DNA from 2 places in the Flavobacterium notoginsengisoli genome. Region 2 is predicted to be linked to the other one. Evidence: riboswitches for the same ligand, from Rfam matches in the RefSeq annotation. Region 2 holds a riboswitch; the other holds the start of a gene.
What was found. Region 2 has a riboswitch for thiamine pyrophosphate ahead of ACFS3A_RS09245 (HAD family hydrolase). Riboswitches for the same ligand answer to the same signal wherever they lie in the genome.
Positions count from the first base shown of each region.

Region 1: linked by a shared signal. The riboswitch ahead of thiS (sulfur carrier protein ThiS) and the one ahead of ACFS3A_RS09245 (HAD family hydrolase) in region 2 are both predicted to bind thiamine pyrophosphate.

Region 1 is NZ_JBHUOT010000012.1:52,001-55,704, forward strand. Features, by position in the region: gene ACFS3A_RS22305 (queuosine precursor transporter) at 1-86, shown strand, start outside; gene ACFS3A_RS22310 (hypothetical protein) at 83-709, shown strand; gene ACFS3A_RS22315 (DNA-3-methyladenine glycosylase I) at 709-1,272, shown strand; TPP riboswitch at 1,382-1,478, shown strand; gene thiS (sulfur carrier protein ThiS) at 1,546-1,752, shown strand; gene thiC (phosphomethylpyrimidine synthase ThiC) at 1,882-3,704, shown strand, end outside.
Region 2 is NZ_JBHUOT010000003.1:322,041-325,744, reverse strand. Features, by position in the region: gene ACFS3A_RS09250 (sulfatase-like hydrolase/transferase) at 1-1,530, opposite strand, end outside; TPP riboswitch at 1,887-1,984, shown strand; gene ACFS3A_RS09245 (HAD family hydrolase) at 2,124-2,801, shown strand; gene ACFS3A_RS09240 (M16 family metallopeptidase) at 2,919-3,704, opposite strand, start outside.

The DNA.
Region 1 (3,704 bases), on a different contig from region 2:
CTGCCATTTATTTAGGACATCACTTAATTAAAAAGTATTTGGAAAACGATAAGCACGATAAAAATCCGGAACAATTAGAAGAATGAAGCATTATAAAATATTACTATTAATCATTCTGTTAAGCCTTGTAAGTTGTTCTAAAGACGTTAAAAAACAATTATTAGAAGTTACTGACAAGATTACAGATAAAATAGAAACTATTTCTGAAAGTACTGCCGAAACTGTAAATGAATACAAACAATCCATTGTAGACAAAATCACAACTACTGAGAATGCATCAGAAAATGCAAAAACAGTAAACGACAGCATTGCAGCCACTCAAGAAATTGAAAATGAAAAATTCTTAGGAATCACTGCTTTTAAAAAATTTATATCGGATTGTAAAACAGGAGAAACCATAACCCAAAAAGAACTTATTGAAAGCCACAATATTCCTGCTGACGGAATTAAATTAATAAAAAGCATCACCAAAACCGCAGAAGATGAAATTGAAGTAAAATGGAAATCAACCTGGTTTATCGAAAAGATTTCGGATGCAAAATTTAATGATGCCAAAATTAAGTTCAGGTTTGAAGCCAATAAAATATATACTTCCGGAGAAGCAATCGGAATTAAATACAAAAAGAAAGTTTATACCGATTTAATAATCGTAGGAACAAAAGCTTATATACCAAGCGTAAAAGGTTATCACTGGAAAATTGGGAAATAATGGAAGATAAGATTAGATGCAGCTGGTGTACTTCCAGTGATTTGTACAAAAAATATCATGACGAAGAATGGGGTGTTCCAGTTTATGATGACCCTACTCTATTTGAGTTTTTAATTTTGGAAACTTTTCAGGCCGGATTAAGCTGGATTACAATTTTAAATAAAAGAGAGAACTTCAGAGCCGCTTTTGATTATTTTGATTATCAAAAAGTAGCGGACTATTCTGAAGACAAAATCGAAGAGTTAATGCAGAATACCGGCATAATTCGAAACAAATTAAAAATTAAAGCCGCAGTTACCAATGCTCAAGCTTTCATGAAAATTCAGGAAGAATTTGGCAGTTTTTCAGATTATATCTGGAAGTACACCGACGGAAAACCTATCATAAACAATCTAAAAACTTCAAAAGAAGCTCCTGCTACTACACCTCTTTCAGATGAAATTAGCAAAGATTTAAAAAAAAGAGGATTTAAATTTGTTGGTTCAACCGTTATTTACGCACACATGCAAGCCACCGGAATGGTCAATGATCACGCCGAAGATTGCTTTACTCGGGCTAAATAATTTTCAGTCTCAGTCACAGTTTTCAGTCTTTAATCTTTGATTTTAAGTTTTCAGAAAACTGAAAACTGTAACTGAGACTGAAAACTTTAAAAAAAATCATTACATTTGCTTCACACTTTAGGGGTGTCTGCATCACGCAGGCTGAGATTTTACCCTCTGAACCTGATCTAGTTCATACTAGCGTAGGGAAAAGTAAGATGACTTCTTGAACGCATTTCTGTGCGTTATTGCAGCCATTCCTATTGTGTATAACTATACACTAAACAAAAAGGAATGGAACTAAAAATCAATCAACAAACTAAATTTTTCAATGCTGAATCGCTAAGCGTTCAATCATTGCTCGATCTCGAAATTCCGCAAAAACAAAACGGAATCGCCGTTGCTGTCAACAATACTGTTGTTCCAAAAACCAATTGGAACGAATTTCTCGTACAAGAAACTGACGAAATCCTAATTATTTCTGCTACCCAAGGCGGGTAAAATTCCAATATAAAAATTGCTTCGCCTGTTCGCTATCGCTCGGGTCCAAATTCCAATTTCATATCGGACGTAGACGCATTGCTGTGCGCCTCTACAACTCATAACTTATAACTCATAACTTCTTTTCCTATGACTACAGAAGAACAAATATCCAGAACCCCATTTCCAAATTCTAAAAAAGTTTATATCGATGGAGAAATTCATCCAATAAAAGTCGCTATGCGAGAAATCGCCTTAAGCGATACCAAACTTTCAAACGGAGGTGTTGAGAAAAATCCTCCCGTAACCGTTTACGATACTTCCGGACCTTACACTGATCCAAATGTTGAGATTGATATTCGAAAAGGATTACCACGCTTACGCGAAAGCTGGATTCTTGATCGAAATGATGTTGAAATTTTAAGCGAAATAACTTCTGATTACGGTCAAAGCCGATTGAAAGATAAAACACTAAATCATTTGCGATTTGAATATTTACATCAGCCAAAACGTGCTAAAAAGGGCGCCAATGTCACACAATTGTATTACGCCAAACAAGGTATTATTACTCCGGAAATGGAATATATTGCCATTCGTGAAAATCAGCGTATTGAACTTTTAAATGAGCAAACCAAAGCCATGCGATGTCAGCACAATGGCCATAGTTTTGGAGCTAATACTCCTAAAAGTAAAATCACTCCGGAATTTGTACGTTCTGAAGTAGCCTGCGGAAGAGCAATTATTCCCAACAATATCAACCATCCGGAAAGTGAACCTATGATTGTAGGCCGCAATTTCCTGGTAAAAATTAATGCCAATATCGGAAACAGCGCTGTGACTTCAAGCATTGAAGAAGAAGTTGAAAAAGCCGTTTGGGCTTGCCGTTGGGGAGCCGACACGATTATGGATTTGTCTACTGGAAAAAACATTCACGAAACGAGAGAATGGATTATTCGTAATTCACCAGTGCCAATTGGTACCGTTCCTATTTATCAGGCTTTAGAAAAAGTAAAAGGAATTGCCGAAGATTTAACCTGGGAAATTTTCCGTGATACTTTGATTGAACAAGCAGAACAAGGTGTTTCGTATTTTACGATTCACGCTGGGGTTTTACTTCGCTACATTCATTTAACTGCAAATCGCGTTACCGGAATTGTTTCGCGTGGCGGATCTATTATGGCAAAATGGTGTCTATTTCATCACAAAGAAAACTTCTTATACACGCATTTTGAGGAAATCTGTGAAATCATGAAACAATATGATGTTGCTTTTTCTTTGGGAGACGGCTTACGTCCAGGTTCGATTGCCGATGCGAATGACGCTGCTCAATTTGCTGAATTAGAAACTTTAGGCGAACTAACTAAAATTGCCTGGAAACATGACGTTCAGGTTTTTATTGAAGGTCCGGGACACGTTCCGATGCACATGATTAAAGAAAACATGGATAAACAACTGGAACATTGTCATGAAGCACCATTTTACACTTTAGGGCCTTTAACAACTGATATTGCACCGGGTTACGATCATATTACTTCTGCAATTGGCGCCGCTATGATTGGCTGGTACGGCTGTGCGATGTTGTGTTATGTAACGCCAAAAGAGCATTTAGGTTTACCAAATAAAAAAGACGTAAAAGACGGCGTGATCACTTATAAAATTTCAGCTCATGCCGCAGACTTGGCAAAAGGTCATCCGGGAGCACAATATCGTGACAATGCTTTGAGTAAAGCCCGTTTTGAATTCCGTTGGGAAGATCAGTTTAATTTGGCTTTGGATCCAGATACAGCAAGAGAATTTCATGATGAAACACTTCCCGCTGATGGCGCAAAAGTGGCGCATTTCTGTTCAATGTGCGGCCCTAAATTCTGTTCTATGAAGATATCTCAGGAAATCAGGGATGTCGCTGCTGCAGAAAAAGGAATGCAGGAGAAATCGGAGGAATTTATTGAGCAGGGGAAAGAGATTTATATCTA
Region 2 (3,704 bases):
AAAAGAAACACCGTCCATTGGTTTTTGTTCAACACCGTCAACACTTTTTGGAGATGGTAAATGTGAAGCGTTCAGAATAGTTGGCAGTACATCTATTAAATGCACAAACTGGCTACGCATTCCTCCTTTGTCCTTTATTACTTTTGGCCAGCTTACCACCATAGGGTTTCGGCTTCCTCCAAAATGCGATGCAACTTGTTTAACCCATTGAAACGGAGCATTACCCGCCCATGCCCAACCTACAGGATAATGAGGTTCTGTATTAGGGTTTCCAATTTCATCAAGATGTTTCAAATTATCTGTGAGTGGAGTTGCAATACCGCTCAATGCTTTTATCTCATTAATAGTTCCCTCCATACCTCCTTCTGAGCTTGCTCCATTATCTCCCACAATATAAAACACTAAAGTATTATCGGCATCTGGTAATTTACTAATAGCTTCTAAGAGACGTCCTGTTTCGTGATCCGCAAAAGAAAGATAACCTGCATAATTTTCCATTAAGCGGGCAAATAGTTTTTTCTGATCAGCTGAAAGTTTATCCCAAGGAGTGACCCAATCAGGTCTTGGAGTAAGTTTGGTTCCTTTTGGAATAATTCCCATTTTTAACTGACGCTCGTAGGTTTCCTGTCTTACTACATCCCAGCCTTTATCAAATTGACCTTTAAATTTATCACGCCATTCCTTTGGTGCATGATGTGGCGCATGTGCTGCTCCAGGAGCAAAATACATCATGACTGGTTTCTGTGGCGCAAGAGCTTTATTGTATTCGAGCCAGTTAATCGCCCTGTCTGTCATATCAGTCATAAAATGATATCCTTGCTCAGGTGTTTTATTAGGCTCAACTGCTTTTGTATTTTCAAAAAGAACTGGATAATACTGATGTGTTTCTCCTGCGTTAAATCCATAAAAGTAATCAAATCCTAAACCTGTAGGCCAACGATCAAAAGGACCAACAACAGAAGTTTCCCAATCTGGTGTATTATGATTTTTTCCAAACCAGCTTGTGCTGTATCCATTACCTTTTAATATTCTTCCCGAAGTAGCAGTCGTTTTCGGAATCATACAATCATAACTTGGAAAACCTGTAGCCCATTCTGCTAAAAATCCTGATCCTGCGTTATGATGATTTCGTCCTGTAAGCAATGCAGCTCTGGAGGGTCCACATATTGCCGTAGTATGGAATCGGTTATATTTTAAACCATTTGCAGCAAGTTGATCTAATGCAGGTGTAGGAACAGGACCTCCAAAAGTGCTTACCTGACCAAAACCTACATCATCTAAAAGAATTATAATAACATTTGGAGCTCCTTGAGGCGGAGTAACTAATTTAGGCCATTCTTCTTTAGAGTCTTTATACGTTTCCCCAATCTTACCACCAAAAGGAGGTTCTGGAATTGGTAATGTAGTTCGATCTAATTCTCCCGAATTGCTCTTTTCTATAACAGCATCATTCTGTTTTGATTGGTTACAACTGATAAAAACAATCGTTAAAATAGATAGCAATAATCCTGATTTATTAATTATTCTCATAATCTATAATTTTGATATACACTAAATTACAAACCCAACGAATACAAAAAATTATTATAATGTTGCAAATTATAATTTGCAACCAATTTTAGTAAACTATAGCATAAAAAACGATAGCGCAGATTTGTAATCCGTACCCACAACAGTAAGACACAAAACAAATCATTAAAACAAAAGCTACATAAACTAATGTGCTTTTTTATATTTACAAAGAGAACTAACCAATCTTTGTGGGCACAGATCTGCTCTATCGTTGTAAAACGGCTTAGTGCACGAGCGAGACGCTCGCAACAGCGAGGGCTTTAAAAATTAATCACAAACAATTATTTAATAGAAAATATTTTTTTTCTACTTTCGCATTGCTTTAGGGGTATTCTGGCAGAAGCAGAATTGAGAAACACCCTTTGAACCTGAATCAGTTTATACTGGCGTAGGGAAAAGCAGATACTTCCTGTACAGGTACATTCTGCCTATTCCTCCTTAAACTTTTATCAAGGTTTGTAAATTAATTTATGCTTCGGAAAGATTTTGAAACCTTAAACCGTTTCTCATTTCTGGCTCCGATGTTTAACAATGCAGAAATAATAGAATAAATGAAAAATAAAGAAGCTGTAATATTCGACATGGACGGTGTTGTAATTAACAGTGAACATTTTTGGAAGCAGGCAGAAACCGAAATATTTAGCTCATTAGGAGTACAACTTTCTCATTCGGATCGGTTGCTAACACAGACAATGACAACTAGGGAAGTAACAAACTTTTGGTTTGCCAAATATCCCTGGCATAATGTAACTTTAGAAGAAGCCGAACAAATGGTAATTCGAAGAGTTATGGATTTAATACGTACCGAAGACTGTATTATAGAAAATATCAGACCTTTTATCGAGCATTTAAAAGCAGCTAACTACAAAATAGGTCTGGCAACAAATTCACCCGAATCTTTTATAGCAATAAGTCTGGAAAGAGCCGGAATTAACGATTTGTTCGATGCTATTTCTTCTTCTGAACATGAAAAAAAGGGAAAACCGGATCCTGCTGTGTATCTTACAACAGCAAAAAAATTAAATGTTTTACCAGAAAATTGTATTGTTATAGAAGACTCCTTTAATGGAATGAAAGCTGGTAAAGATGCAGGAATGACTGTAATAGCATTTACAAATGGCGACGATAGCCTAACTTTTGATATTGCAGATTACATACTTCACAGCTACCCCGATAACGCAGATTTGCAATTCGTGTCCGCAACAGTAAAACACCAAACAAATCATTAAAACTTTACATTTTTAGCTTAAGCTAAATTGACAAAGAGCTGTCCTAAGACAGCTCTTTTATACTTTTTTTATAGTTTATACTTCTAAAAAAAACAATAAAAGCATAAGTTTTTAAATTTATTTCAACGGATTTCCCTCTTTGTCTAAAGAACCCGATTTGATGATAATCATTTTATCCAGTTTTACATACTTTTTGATCGCATCGTTTACCTGTTGCAAAGTGGCTTTTTCAATGTCTTTTGGATATTGGTCAATATAATTTGGTTCTAATCCTCTTTCGATAAAACCTAAAATTGTTCTCGCCATTCCGCTTGTAGTAGACATTCCCACCTTAAAACTTCCAATTAAATTGGTTTTCTTGTTTTCCAGTTCTTCGGCTGTAATTCCGTCTTTTACCCATTTGTCCACCTGAACCATTGTGGCGTCCAGACCTTTCTGGAATAAATTTGGATTAAAAGAAGCATTTACAAACCAATAACCGCCTGTTTCAATGTTTCCGCCAATTCCGGATGAAATGTTGTAGGTCAATCCGTCGTTGTCACGAACTGTCTGCATTAAACGTCCTGCAAATCCGGCTCCTAATGTATAGTTTCCAATGTAGAACGGAATATAATCAGCATCGGCTCTTTTTAAACCTGTATATTGTCCTATGAACAATTCTGCACTTGGTTTCTCCGGAATTGTCACTACTTCAGTTTTTGAATTTGATTTTGAAGGTTCTTCGAATTTTAATTTTTCTGATACTCCGCCATTCCAGTTTTTGAATGATTTTTTTAAGGAATTATTTAAGTTTGCTCCTTCTGTATCGCCTACAATTACTAATCGCATCGAAGCTGGTCCGAAATATTTTTTATGAAAAGCTTTTACTTCATCTAAAGTTACTTTTTTGATATTTTCGATATT